DNA from 3 places in the Cloacibacterium caeni genome. Region 1 is predicted to be linked to each of the others. Evidence: riboswitches for the same ligand, from Rfam matches in the RefSeq annotation. Region 1 holds a riboswitch; each other region holds the start of a gene.

Region 1 (5,017 bases):
TTTTGCCTATTATTTACACATATTTTAAAAATATAAATCCCGAAAAAACTGACCAAGTTATAGACTTTTACAAAAATTTGAACCCTGAAAAAAATTCTATCATCTCTTCATGGAAAAAACTGAACGTAAAATTTAGTTCAGCATTAGAAACCCAAGCGTTTTTGTATCATCATAAACATTTATGTTCATACAAAAACTGCTTGAATTGTAATATTAGCTTGAAAATTTTAAAAGATTAATTTTTGACTTTTTTACTTCAATCTTATAGGAAGAAAATCAAAAAAATCTAATTTTTCAATTTAGGGTGTATTAATTTGGCAACGGTAGAAGTCCAACCAGTTTGGTGAGAAGCTCCTACTCCACGACCATTATCTCCATGAAAATATTCGTAGAACATCACGTAATTTTTGAAATGTTCGTCATGGTTTAATTTATCTACGTTTCCATTAAAAGCACGATTTCCGTCTTTGTCTGGCAAGAAAATATTGCACAATCTTTGACTCAAATGATCTGCCACATAATTTAGATTCTGATAATTCCCACTTCCCGTAGGAAGCTCTACTTTCAAACTTTCGTCGTAATAAAAATAAAATCGCTGAAGACTTTCTACGATTAAAAAATTAATCGGGAACCAAATCGGGCCTCTCCAATTGCTGTTTCCGCCAAACATTCGACTATCACTTTCGGCAGGCGTATAATGCACAACGTGATTGATGCCATTAATTTCTAATTGAAACGGATTTTTTTCATATACTTTTGACATCGAACGAATTCCAAATTCACTTAAAAATTCTTTTTCGTCTAACATTCTATTCAGAATTTTGGTCAATCTCGTTTTTCTCAAAATACTCATGAGATGTTTTCTTCCTTTTCCTTCTACATCCCAATGCGAAACCAATTTGGCAAGTTCAGGTTTATTTTTTAGAATCCAGTCCATTCTTTCGGTAAAATTAGGCAGTTTTTGAAGCATTTCGTGTTCTATTACTTCTACCGCAAACATTGGAATGAGGCCTACAATACTTCTTAATTTTAGAGAAATTCCAGTTCCGTCGCTAAGTTGCAATACGTCATAGAAAAATCCGTCTTCTTCGTTCCAAAGTCCATTTTTTCCTTCGCCAAGATTTCCCATAGCTTCTGCAATGTAGAGATAATGCTCGAAAAATTTAATCGCCATATCTTCATAAACTGGATTATACAATGCCAATTCCATAGAAATTCTCATCATATTCAGGGCAAACATCGCCATCCAAGAAGTTCCATCAGCTTGTTCTAGATATTCTCCATTTTTGAACTGCATATTTCTGTCAAAAGCACCAATGTTATCCAATCCAAGAAATCCACCTCCGAAAACATTCTTTCCGTTTTTATCTTTTCGGTTTACCCACCACGTAAAATTGAGCAATAATTTCTGAAAAACACTTTCTAAGAAATGAATATCTGGTTTTCCATTGATTTTTTCATCGATTTTAAAAACTCTAAAAGTGCTCCATGCGTGAACTGGCGGATTGACATCTGAAAAATCCCATTCATACGCTGGAAGCTGACCGTTAGGATGCATGTACCATTCTTTGGTCAATAATTGCAATTGATTTTTGGCAAAATCTGGGTCTAAAATACTAAAACTCACACAGTGAAAGGCTAAATCCCACGTTGCAAACCACGGATATTCCCATTTATCTGGCATAGAAATAATGTCTTTGCAATTCATGTGTTTCCATTCTACATTTCTTACATGATGTTCAAAATTCCTTTCCACAGGGAAATTTGGGTCGCCATTTAACCATTTTCCAACTTTATAATGATAAAATTGTTTGTTCCAAAGCAATCCTGCAAAAGCTTGTCGCTGCACATTTTTTTCATCTTCGCAGTTAAATTCTTTTTGAATTTCGTCATAAAATTCATCCGATTCTTTTTTTCTTACTTCAAAAACCTCATCAAAATCAAAAAAAGCGTTCTCCATTTTATGAGGAGACATTCTGAAGTCAAAAGTTTTAGTTTCTCCTCCTTCTAATTCTGTATCTATTACAAAAGCAGCTTTAGTCCCGAATTTTTTAGGATTCACCGTGTTTTTTTGATGAACGATATGATGGTTAATTCCATCTTTAAAGTATTTATTTTCAGATTTTTTCCCGAATAATTTTTCGGTATTGGTTTCATTTTCACAGAAAAGAATTTTCACGGATTTGTCCCGAGAATAAAGCTTTTTCATTCCCAAACTCTCATGTTCTATTTCTATCTGTCCACGATGGCGCGTTGTAAAATTAGGTTTATAAGAATTATAACCCCAACTCCAATTATTTCTGTACCAAAGTGTGGGGAGAATCACCAAAGGTGCTTTTTCTATATTTCGGTTGGTGACAGTAACTCTGATTAAAATATCATCATGGTGAATTTTGGCATATTCTATAAAAATATCGAAATATTCATTTTGGTCAAAAATTCCCGTATCTATAATTTCATATTCTGTTTCCTTATTGCTTCGTTCTGCATTTGTCTTGATTAAATCTTCGTAAGGAAAGGCATTCTGCGGATATTTGTACACCATTTTCATGTAAGAATGAGTAGGCGTATTGTCTAAATAATAGAAAATTTCTTTAATGTCTTCGCCATGATTTCCTTGATGGTTGCTCAATCCAAAGAAACGTTCTTTAACCATTTTATCCTTTTTATTCCAAAAAGAAAAAGCGAAGCACAAACGTTGTTTGTCATCAGAAATTCCCGCGATTCCTTCTTCTGCCCATCTGTAAGTTCTGCTTTCTGCATCATCATGACCAGTTGCTCCCCAAGTATTTCCATCAAAGGAATAATCTTCTCTTACGTTTCCCCACTGTCTATTGCTTACATAAGGTCCCCAAGTTCTGTAATTTATATCTTGTAATCGTTGTTTTTCAGCATTCATAACCATTATTTTTTAAAATAACATGATGCGAAGTTAGAAAAAAATAAAAACTATGAAATTTCATTTAGATTAATTTTTTCAATGACAATTTCTTATTGTGAAAAAAATGATATAGCTTTGCAAAAGATTTGTTCTTTCATATAATCGAAATGTTATCAAGAAAGGTGGAGAGATTAGACTCTGTGAAACCTTGGCAACCTATCGCGTTTCTAAAACGAGAAAAGGTGCTACATTCTACTCATTTTTGGGATAGATAACACATAAAAACAGTTGATTCCCTCAACTTTTCTTATAGCATTTCATTTTTTAATCACATTGAAATGCAAAATAGCGACATACTTTATCAAAATTTACAGCAAAGAATCCTTGTTCTAGACGGAGCTATGGGAACTATGCTTCAGCGATATCAGTTTACAGAAGAAGACTATCGTGGCGAGAGATTTAAAAACTGGGAATCTCCATTGAAGGGAAATAATGATTTACTTTCTCTTACTCAGCCTCATGCTATAGAAGAAGTACACAAAAAATATTTAGAAGCTGGTGCAGACATCATCGAAACCAATACTTTTTCTGCGACTACCATTGCAATGGCAGATTACCATATGGAAGATTTGGTGTACGAACTCAATTTTGAATCTGCAAAAATTGCAAGAAAAGTTTGTGATGAATTCACAGCTATAACTCCAGAAAAACCAAGATTTGTAGCAGGTTCTATTGGCCCTACTAATAAAACCGCATCTCTTTCTCCGGATGTAAATGATCCTGGTTATAGAGCCATTACTTTTGATGAGTTAAGAATTGCTTACAAACAACAAGCAGAAGCACTTTTAGATGGCGGTTCTGATATTCTTTTAGTAGAAACTATTTTTGACACTTTAAATGCTAAAGCTGCACTTTTTGCCATAGACCAAATTCAGGAAGAAAGAAAAATTCAGATTCCAATTATGGTTTCTGGAACCATTACTGACGCTTCAGGAAGAACTTTGAGCGGACAAACTGCTGAAGCATTTTTGGTTTCAATATCTCATCTTAACTTATTGAGTGTAGGATTTAACTGTGCTCTAGGAGCGAAACAATTGACGCCTTATTTAGAAACCATTTCTAATAATTCTGAATTTTACATTTCTGCTTATCCAAATGCTGGTTTACCGAATGCTTTTGGGCAATATGATGAATCTCCAGAATTTATGGCAGAACAAATCCGTGAATATGCAGAAAAAGGATTGGTAAATATCGTGGGTGGTTGTTGCGGAACAACTCCTGACCACATTGCTGCAATCGCAAATATTGTTAAAAATTATCAACCAAGAAAGTTGTCAGTTGTCGGTTGATGGTTATCGGTTTAAAAAAATATTGATGAAAAAAGAATACACAGAACTAGAAGTTTGGATTGAAGCCAGAAAATTGGTCAATATGATTTATGAAAAAACTAAAAATTTTCCAAAAGAAGAAATTTATGGACTTACAAACCAAATAAGAAGATGTTCAATTTCAATTCCTTCTAATATTGCAGAAGGATTAGGAAGAAGAACAGCACAAGATACCATTCAATTTTTGCATATTTCAAGAGGTTCGCTTTATGAATTAGAAACTCAAATTTATTTAGCGTTTGATCAAAAATATATCAATGAAATAGATTTAGAAACTTTTTTAAATCAAATACTTGCTTGTAAAAAATTATTAAACGGATTTATTAACTATTTTAAAAGTCTACAGAATGGAAACTAATCCGATCCAAAAATTCCGACAACCAACAACCAACAACCGACAACTAAAATTATCTGGTCTAGAACCTTTAATTATAACTCCAGAATCCAATTTTATCAATATTGGAGAAAGAACCAATGTAGCAGGTTCTAAGAAATTTCTCAGATTGATTAAAGAAGAAAAATTTTCTGAAGCTCTAGATATTGCTCGTCATCAATTAGAAGGAGGCGCACAGATTTTAGACATTTGTTTTGATGATGGACTTTTAGACGGAAAATATTGCATGGTTAAATTCTTGAATTTAATCGCCTCAGAACCTGATATTTCCAGAATTCCAATGATGATAGATTCTTCAAAATGGGAAATTTTAGAAGCTGGTTTGCAAGTGGTTCAAGGGAAATGTGTAGTAAA
Region 2 (5,017 bases), 680 kb from region 1:
AATTTGTAGATTTTTTTCTTTGGCATATTTGAGTTCTAAATCTCCCAAATTCTGAATTCCCACATTGAAAACTTCTTCTGGCTTCGTGGTAATTCCGAAAGAATGCGTCAATAGAATTTGAAGTTTAGAGCGTGCATCAAAACCGCCTGTATCCAATATAGGATTGCTCTCTGCATAGCCTTTTTCTTGGGCTTCTTTCAGTGCCTCTTCGTAGCTTAAATTATCTTGGAAAGTTTTGGTCAAAATATAATTGGTAGAACCATTTACAATTCCTTGAATAGATTGCAGAAAGTCATTATTGTAATACTCTTCTAAATTTCTAATAATCGGGATACTGCCACAAACTGCCGCTTCATACAAGAAAGGAACCTGATGCTTTTTTTGCAGTTCATGCAATTCTTCGAAATGTTCTGCAATCATTTTTTTGTTCGCCGAAACCACTGCTTTTCCGTTTTCTAACGCAATTTTTACAATTTCAAAAGCTGCATCTGCATCATCTATTAATTCTACGACCAGATTGATTTCTTCATCTTGCAGAATTTCGTTTTTATCATAATGAAAATGCTCTGGCGAAATATTTCTAGGCTTATCTTTATGCTTTACTACAATTTTTTTGATGGTGGCATCTACCGTTTTACTTTTGTGCAAAACATCATAAAGACCAGTTCCTACCACTCCATAACCAAACAATCCTATCGTTAATTTTTTGCTCATTTTTTTAATTTTAATTTTTTGAAAATCATCATTTGTGTTTTCTTATAAGTTGAAATGCTTTTTAAGCAATGTTGAAATCTTATCAGTTTCAATTAAAAAACCATCATGTCCATACAATGAAGAAATCACTTCCAACTTAGCGTTTTTAATATGTTCAGCTATAAATTTTTGCTCCGAAACAGGAAAAAGAATATCGCTATCAATTCCTATCACCAAAGTTTCTGCTGTAATTTGGTTCAAAGCATTTTCTACTGAATTCCTTCCTCTTCCCAAGTGGTGAGAATCCATAGCTTTAGAAAGCATGAAATAACTTTCTTTAGAAAATCTTTTTCTGAGTTTTTCTCCTTGATGTCTTTGATAAGAAGCTGCTCTATATTGTTCTAATTTTTCTTCTTCATCAGTTTGAGTGGCTTCAAAAGTATCATAGTTTCTGTACGAAAGCATGGCGATAGCTCTTGCTGCATCTATTCCGTTTTCGCCTAATTCCAGCGCCATTCTTTGTGCTTCGTTAAAAGCAATTCCCCACGCAGAATGCTTTGCATTGGTAGCAATTACAAATAATTTTTTGATAAAATCTGGTTCTGCAATCGCCCACTCTAAACATTGCATTCCGCCGAGAGAACCTCCTAGAAGCAATTCTATTTCAGAAATTTGTAAAAATTTGGCTAACTCTTGGTGAAGTTTTACCATATCACGAATGGTGATTAATGGAGGTTTTTCTTGTTTTTGGAAACTCGTTCCGTAGCAAGAACCTAAAATATTGGCACAAACTATGGTATATTTTTCGGTGTCTAAGGTTAAATTTTTGCCAATGAAATTAGGCCACCAATCTTGCACATCTGAATTTGCAGTTAAGGCATGACAAATCCAAATCACTTTTTTTTCTGGAGCTAATTCACCAAAAATATGATAAGCAATGTTTACATTTTTTATTTCAGTTCCACTTTCTAGGGCAAAACTTCCTGCCGTAAAATTTTCCAAAATTTTCAAATTTATATTAAAAAAAGATTGTTTTAATCTTAAGTTTTGGCTAAAGCCAGTTGAATTTTTATTTTTTGAAATCGGGCTAAAGCCCGATTCTATTGATAATTTCCGATTTCAGCCTTCCAATTTCTATATTTTAGAGAATGATTGCTCTAAATCTGCGATAATATCATCAATATGTTCTATTCCTACGCTTAATCTAATTTGTCCCGGAGTAATTCCTGCTTTTAATCTTTCTTCATCTGAAAGTTGTTCGTGTGTAGTAGAAGCAGGGTTAATAATCAGCGTTTTAGAATCTCCAACGTTTGCTAAATGCGAAATCAATTGTAAATGATCGATGAATTTTACCGCTGCTTCTTTTCCGCCTTTGATTTCAAAATTAAGTACCCCTCCGAAACCTTTTTTCAAATATTTTTTGGCATTTTCATAATCTGGGAAACTAGGCAAACCTGGATACAATACTTTTTCAACTTTAGGGTGATTTTCTAAAAATTCCGCTAATTTCTGAGCATTTTCTACGGTTCTGTCTACTCTAAGCGATAATGTTTCTAAACCTTGAAGCAATAAAAATGAATTGAATGGAGAAATCGTAGGCCCGAAATCTCTAAGACCTTCTACTCTGGCTTTGATGATAAAAGCAATATTTCCAAAAGGTCCATTAACTCCAAAAACATCTGAGAAAACCAATCCATGATAACCATCTGAAGGTTCAGAAAACTGTGGAAATTTACCATTTCCCCAATCGAAATTTCCTCCATCTATGATGATTCCGCCAATAGAAGTTCCGTGACCGCCAATCCATTTGGTTGCAGATTCTACCACTACATTTGCGCCATGTTCAATCGGTCTAAACAAATAACCACCTGCTCCAAAAGTATTATCTACAATAAGTGGAATATTATGTTTTTTAGCCACTGCAGCGACTGCATCAAAATCCGCAACGTTCAACGTAGGGTTTCCTATGGTTTCTAAATAAATCGCTTTGGTGTTTTGGTTAATGAGTTCTTCAAAACTTTCTGGCTCATCGTCTTTAGCAAATTGTGCTTCGATTCCTAATTTTTTGAAAGAAACTTTGAACTGATTATAACTTCCTCCGTACAAATAAGGCGAACTCACAAAATTATCTCCTGCTTGTAAAATATTGGTAATTGCCAAAAATTGCGCAGCGTGACCAGAAGCGGTAGCCAAAGCAGCTACTCCACCGTGAAGTGCAGCCACACGTTTTTCGAATACATCTGTAGTAGGATTCATGAGTCTGGTGTAGATATTCCCAAATTCTTTTAACCCAAAAAGATTGGCAGCATGTTCTGCATTGTTAAAGGTATAAGACGAAGTTTGGTAAAGCGGCACCGCTCTAGAATTGGTAGTTGGGTCGATTTCTTGACCAGCGTGAAGTTGAAGCGTTTCAAATTTTAAATTGCTCATTTTTTTAATAATTTTTTAATTGTTAAATATTAGAGCAACTTATTTGCAGAAAATTCTTGACGAAAGAGCATAAAAAAACTCTTCCGACAAGTCGAAAGAGTTTTTGATATAGTGTATGACTATTTTAAACTGATTTCAGACTTATCTTTCCCGAATTTCGGGGTTGAATTTGGCACCTTACTCTCATTTCTGTTAGCAGGTTGCCAAGGTTTCGCAGGGTCAATTCCCTCCACCTTTCTTAATAAGTTGCGTGTATAAAGAACGTTTATCGTGGTGCAAATATAAAAACAAGTTTTACAGAAAACCAAATTTTTAGAAGAAAAAAAATATTTTTTTCATTTTAACAAATCATAACCAACTGATTAACAGGTGATTTATTGATTTTTATTTTTAAATCTTTAATCTCAAGATAAGTTTTTTGAAAAATTTATTATCTCATTTTGAGATAATAATAAAAAGTTGTAGTTTTACTGAACCAAAAATTAATTCTTATGTTCAAGAAAATTGCACTTGTTTGCTTAGTCTCGTTAATGAGTTTTCAAGCAAAAGCACAAGAAAAAAAGACACAAATTTATTTAGATGATTCGCAACCTATAGAAGTCAGAGTAGAAGATGCACTTTCTAAAATGACTTTAGAAGAAAAAGTAGCGATGCTTCATGCTCAGTCAAAATTCAGTTCACCAGGTGTTCCAAGATTAGGAATTCCAGAATTTTGGACTACCGATGGACCACACGGAATTCGTCCTGAAGTAAAATGGGATGAATGGGATCAAGCTGGTTGGACCAATGACTCCATCATTGCTTATCCTGCGCTTACTGCACTCTCTGCAACATGGAACAAAAAAATGTCTTGGAATTACGGAAAAGCTCTTGGAGAAGAAGCTCGTTATAGAAAAAAAGATATTCTATTAGGACCTGGTGTAAATATTTACAGAACTCCATTAAACGGTAGAAACTTCGAATATATGGGAGAAGACCCATTTTTATCTTCTAAAATGGTGGTTCCATACATTAAAGGGGTTCAATCTAATGGTGTAGCTGCTTGTGTAAAACATTATGCACTTAATAATCAGGAACAATTTAGACATACCAGCAACGTAATTGTAGATGATAGAACGCTGTACGAAATTTATTTACCTGCCTTCAAAGCAGCTGTACAAGAAGGAGACACTTGGTCTATCATGGGAGCTTATGATATGTACAAAAATCAGTATGCAAGTCAAAATCAATATTTATTAAACGATATTCTGAAAAAAGAATGGGGTTTTAAAGGAGTAGTGATTTCTGATTGGGGCGCTGTAAATGATACCAAACAAGCCATTATGAATGGTCTTGACATGGAATTCGGAAGCTGGACAAATGGACTTTCGGAAGGAACTAGCAATGCTTATGACAATTACTATTTGGCACATCCTTATTTAAAACTCATCAAGTCTGGTGAAGTAGGAACTAAAGAATTGGATGATAAAGTAAGAAGAATCCTAAGATTGGCTTTCTTAACCACAATGAATAAAAACAAACCTTTTGGAAACATTGCTTCTGAAGAACATAGAGCGATTGCCAAAGAAATTGGTGAAGAAGGAATTGTATTGCTAAAAAATCAAAAAAATGTATTGCCAATTAACGTTGCCAAAACTAAAAAGATTGCTGTAATTGGTGAAAACGCCATCAAAATGATGACTGTAGGTGGTGGTTCTTCTTCCTTAAAAGTAAAATATGAAACTTTACCTTTAGACGGAATCAAAGCAAGATTCGGGAAAGATGCAGAAGTAGTTTTTGCGAGAGGTTATGTAGGAGATGTAACTGGAGAATATAACGGTGTAAAAACTGGAAAAGACCTTACTGACAAACGTTCACAGGCGGAATTAACCAAAGAAGCGGTAGAACTCGCTAA
Region 3 (5,017 bases), 1.7 Mb from region 1:
TTTAACCTAGGAACATAGACGTTGAAAAATTACCTATTTTAATTGATGTCCTAGGAAACCGCAAGCGTTAAAAAAATGAATAACCTTTTCGTTAAAAAAGTCTGCTGTTTAAGCTCGGCATTCTGCCGAGTGAGTTTCAGAGTTTTTAGAAAAGGTTATTTATTTTTAGCTGAGGATTTCCAGACTTGAACTTTTGGTTCTTTTGTTTCAAGACAAAAGAACATTAAATCTGAAAAGCAGAGTTTATTTGTTGATGCTGTGGCTTCGTGAACTTCGTTCGCAGAACTTCAGTCTTTGCTCTGCCACCAAATCTTTTATTACACGGTGCCTGAGCGTAGTCGAAGGCACATTATTTCTATTGCATTAAAATCCGTGCACTCTATAGAACATCTCTGATGTTCCTTTGAGAACTCAAAAACGACATGATTTTACAAAATCTCCGTGAACTTTGTGTTATAAAAACTCCAAAACCAAACAGAAAAATTTCACCCTTTAGGGTCGGGGAAAAGAATTTTTCTCAACAAATACCTGAGCCTCCCGAAGGTAACACATTCCTAGACCTTCCCCAAAACATAGAACCCACCACCATTAAGAACAGAAGCCCTAAATAATAAGAATGCGAGAGCATATCCACATAATTGATTTTATTTTTACTGTAACCGATAATCAATAAAACCTGAGCGCCATAAGGAAGTAACCCTTGAACGATACACGCAAAAATATCAATCACAGAAGCCATCTTTCGGGCTGGAACTTCAAAACGTTCAGAAATAGGTCTCAACACTTTCCCAGAGATTAGAATCGACACCGTATTATTGGCAATACAGAGATTTACCAAACCTGTAATCAATCCTGCTCCCAATTGCGCAGATTTGGCAGAGCTAATCTTAGCTTCTATTTTGTTCAATAAATATTGAATTCCCCCTGCTTTTTCTACTAAGGCAGCTAAACCACCTGTAAGCAAAGACAAAAGGAAAATTTCGGTCATAGAAGTGAAGCCTTCATAACTGGCTTTGGCAAAACTCAACCACGTGAGATTCCCTTGCCACAAACCAATGGCTCCCGCTAAAAATATCCCGATGACCAACACCAGAAATACATCTAACCCTAAAAAGGCTAAAACCAAAACCACCAAATAGGGGAAAATAAGTTCCCAAGAAATGGGAGTTGGCGTATAGGCAATAGGTGCGACAGGATTGCTAAATCCTATAAAAAGTAAGATGACCACCGTTAATACTACTGCAGGGGCAGCCAAATAAAAATTGGTTCTGAACTTATCTTTCATGCTGCTGCCCAACGTTTGAGCTGCTGCAATGGTAGTATCAGAAATCACCGAAAGATTGTCGCCAAACATAGCACCACCCAAAAGACTTGCCCCAATTAGGTTAAGGTCTGCTCCACTTTTTTGAGCCAACTGTATTGCGATAGGCCCTAATGCGACAATAGCACCAACCGAGGTTCCAGAAGACAAGGAAAGGAATGAGGCCAAAAGGAAAATCCCTAGAGCATAATAATCAGCAGAGATATAGGTTAGCCCGATATTCACCACCGCATCTACACTGCCCGAAACTTGTGCTACCGTAGAAAAAGCGCCTGCCAATAGATAAATAATACACATGGTGAGTACACTGGATTCCCCACAACCGTGTAAGAAAGTTTTTATTTTTTCTTGATGAGGCAACCTAGACATGGCAAAGGCGGCAATAATACCGATACTCACGGCAATAGGCGATGGCAAGGCATAAAAATCTTGCAATACAATTCCGGCACCTAAAAATGTACCTACGAAAATTAAAAAAGGAAGTAAACTGAGAAAATTTGCTTTTGTATTGTTCATAAAATTTAAAAATTTAACACAGGAACTTTACAAAAGATAGACAACATTTTTTCCAAAAAGTTTGGCTTATCGCTTTAGCACCTTGCTTGTTGTTGCAGGTTGCTACCTCCCGTAGAGGTTCCTGATAATAGGCGGCAAAAGTAATCATTATCTCCCAACGAACCAAATACAATCTATCAATCGCCCTCATAGACCATCAACACAGCCTTTTAACTCCCTGATTTCTAAAAATTAAAGAATAAAAATTTCCTTTCCCGTTCCCGTTTTTATACCTCAAACTCTTGAAAATATTTAAAGAATCATAATGTTCAAATGCGATATTAAAAAAGAGACTGCCTAATTAGACAGTCTCTTAATCACTTTATTCAGTGTTACTAAACCATATCCAACAAATTGACCACATTAAATGCACCATTATTGAGAGGATATAGATTTCCATTTACTTCTTGTAGATATTCTATTACAAGTAAAAAGTATCGCTGTCCCTGCATAGTGAGAGGGCTTTCAAAACTCAAAACACCATTCAGCGTTGTGCCATAAGTTTTACCCGTAACTACATTACTTTCATGGGTTTCAAAATTCCCTCCCTCAAATCGGATAACACTTTCAATCAATCGGATATTGAAATCTGTAGCTGCAGCTGGAAACTTTAAACCTCTACCCAGTACTACATCTGTTAAAGTCAAAGTAGATGCTTCCATATCTAAGGTAAATCCATCAAATAGAACAGAACTCAACGAAGCTCTTGCATTAAAATCAAAACCTCTCATTACATCTACTCCTCCTTCTGTTCCTATTCCTATAGCAATACTCCTCTCACCTCTATCAGAAACAGTATCATTCCTTAGAACTTCATACAGTTTAGAAGTCAGTCTTGCCTGCATTTTAGAGTCTTTATACTTCTCTAGTAAATACCCAAAACTATTGCGCATGAGCTTATTAGATTTAGCTACTTCGCTAAATTCACTCATGTTTTCACGCGTTCTTGCAAAATTACTGTCATTCATAATTCTGCTTTTTTTCACTCCGCCAGCTCTTCTTACAAATGTTCCGTCTGCAGTTTTATAGAAAGAAAGACCATCTATTTGTCCTTCTATGGTTATTAAGCCGTTATATTTAGCCATAATTTGAAATTTTTAAATAAATTAATCAGAAAAAAGAAAAATTGGACTTCGCGAAAAAACAAGTTGTATTCTTTTCAAATAAAGCTATAAATAAAGCGCGCTAACTCTATCCTAGTAAATATTACTTGCCGATAAAATATCTTCCAAAAGATCTCTTTTCTACATCCTTACCCTAAGAATGCAAGACAAATGTAGAGGCTCTAAAAAAGATTTCCAAAACAAGAGTGCCGAAAAGAACCGAATTCAGCACATTTTGCCGAAAACAATACTTTTAGTCATAAAATCAACTTTTAGCGGAAAATGAAACTTTTAACTGAAATCTTAGTTTTTAGAGAATAGTCTTTTTTTTCAATCCTTAAAACCTTCCAAAGTATTAAAACAAACTACCAATTAAATTTAATCTCAAACTTTAATTGTAAAAAAAAGAGCCAAAAAAATGGATTTAAAACATTTTCTCGTAGGCAAAAATAAATTTATAAATAACTAAGTTTATCAAATCTAGAGACAGAAAAATCCCTACCAAGCTTACTTTGCTTGCCGAAATCAGGATTGTTTTTCTAAATCAGTGCCTTAGACTAGGACTCAACCACCCTTTATATTTATTTCTACTCTCGGTGATTGAGCACAGACCGAAGATCTGCGAACGAAGTTCATGAAATCACCCGTGTTACTCTCGCTACCTGAGCCTGTAGAAATCACCAATTCTTCTATTACACGTTGCCTGAGCACAGACTGAAGGTCTGCGAACGAAGTTCACGAAGGCACATTCTCACTTCTCATCCCGTTGCCTGAGCCTGTCGAAGGCAGAGCTAGAAAAAATTGACTTTTTCTTTTCGTTTTAATGTTACAGTTTTTGTTTTATAGCCCCCCTAACTTCGTGCAAAAATCTACAAACCTCTTTATTCATAATAGTTTTAAGGAAATGTAGAAAGGTGTCCTTTTACGAATAAAGACATAAAAAGATATTTGAAACGAAAATAAACATGAGAAAAAATGCGTCACAGAATTTTATTTCTACATCCTGAAATTTGAATAATAATAAAGCAAAATGAATATTTACAAAAACCTAAAACCGAAAATTAATTCTTTTCTAAAAGGCTGTACCTGTCATAAAGAAAAAAATCTAAACATAATACCGATTCTGTCAATAATAACACCACGAAAAAATTGACTTTTTCTTTTCGTTTTAATGTTACAGTTTTTAGAGAACCCCTTATATACCTTAGCTCAATAATTTTTTAATCCTAAAAATACCAATACAATGAAAAAATACAGAAACAAAGATCCCGTAAGAAATCTAGTCAATCTAAAATTAATTTTTAACAATTTAAATATTAAAACCTATGCATACAGAATTAAACATTTTTCAAACTCACAACAAATATTCAGTAAAATCCAAGCAACTAAAAAGGTCATGAAAAAGAAAATTCTCTTCATCAGTCCGAAACATTTAGAAGTGTTCCACAATGTTTCACCGCGTACAGCAAGAAAATACTTGCTAGAACTTAAGTTGGAATATAATATTCCTCCAAAAAGACCATTACCTGTAATCAAGTTTTGTCAGTATCATCAGATTACTTTAGAAGAGTTTGAAAAATCTATTGATTTTATTACTCCCAATAAACCTCTGAAATAAGAGTACAATACTTGCAAAACAATGGCAAGATAAAGGCAGGATAATTGCTTATCCTGCCTTTCTTTTTTGTGTAAACAAAGATATAAGAAAAAGAATATTGAGTTGTCCTAAAAAAGGTTGACTCGTTAATAATTCAAATATAGTTAAATCGTAGCAGAATTAATTCTGTTACGATTTATTTTTTTCCATTGTTTTAAATGTATTATTTTTTGTTGATGTGCTTGGTTTGGAGTTATCATATTAATTGACATATGTATTCTAAAATTGTTGTATAAAGTTATGGCTTGTGTAACTTGTTTGTTTAAATTTTGATAGTTTTCAAATATTTCATGTAAACCAAATTCTTCTTTTAAAATTCCATTTACTCTTTCTGCTACTGCATTTTCATATGGATCGTATTCTTGCGTCATACTAATTAAA

Evidence for each region. Region 1 has a riboswitch for S-adenosylmethionine ahead of KKQ79_RS13045 (homocysteine S-methyltransferase family protein). Riboswitches for the same ligand answer to the same signal wherever they lie in the genome.
Region 2: another riboswitch for S-adenosylmethionine. It lies ahead of KKQ79_RS09825 (O-acetylhomoserine aminocarboxypropyltransferase/cysteine synthase family protein); the one in region 1 lies ahead of KKQ79_RS13045 (homocysteine S-methyltransferase family protein).
Region 3: another riboswitch for S-adenosylmethionine. It lies ahead of KKQ79_RS05180 (Na+/H+ antiporter NhaC family protein); the one in region 1 lies ahead of KKQ79_RS13045 (homocysteine S-methyltransferase family protein).

What each region holds. Positions count from the first base shown of each region.
Region 1 covers NZ_OU015319.1:2,802,642-2,807,658, reverse strand. Annotated here, with positions in the region: gene KKQ79_RS13055 (DUF2851 family protein) at 1-239, shown strand, start outside; gene KKQ79_RS13050 (MGH1-like glycoside hydrolase domain-containing protein) at 287-2,899, opposite strand; SAM riboswitch class I at 3,049-3,159, shown strand; gene KKQ79_RS13045 (homocysteine S-methyltransferase family protein) at 3,220-4,230, shown strand; gene KKQ79_RS13040 (four helix bundle protein) at 4,256-4,627, shown strand; gene metH (methionine synthase) at 4,617-5,017, shown strand, end outside.
Region 2 covers NZ_OU015319.1:2,118,849-2,123,865, forward strand. Annotated here, with positions in the region: gene KKQ79_RS09815 (homoserine dehydrogenase) at 1-714, opposite strand, end outside; gene KKQ79_RS09820 (homoserine O-acetyltransferase family protein) at 757-1,695, opposite strand; gene KKQ79_RS09825 (O-acetylhomoserine aminocarboxypropyltransferase/cysteine synthase family protein) at 1,828-3,123, opposite strand; SAM riboswitch class I at 3,262-3,371, opposite strand; gene KKQ79_RS09830 (glycoside hydrolase family 3 C-terminal domain-containing protein) at 3,615-5,017, shown strand, end outside.
Region 3 covers NZ_OU015319.1:1,129,220-1,134,236, forward strand. Annotated here, with positions in the region: gene KKQ79_RS05180 (Na+/H+ antiporter NhaC family protein) at 518-1,837, opposite strand; SAM-I-IV-variant riboswitch at 1,874-1,970, opposite strand; gene KKQ79_RS05185 (hypothetical protein) at 2,212-2,961, opposite strand; gene KKQ79_RS05190 (hypothetical protein) at 4,223-4,597, shown strand; one part of gene KKQ79_RS05195 (IS3 family transposase) at 4,741-5,017, opposite strand, start outside.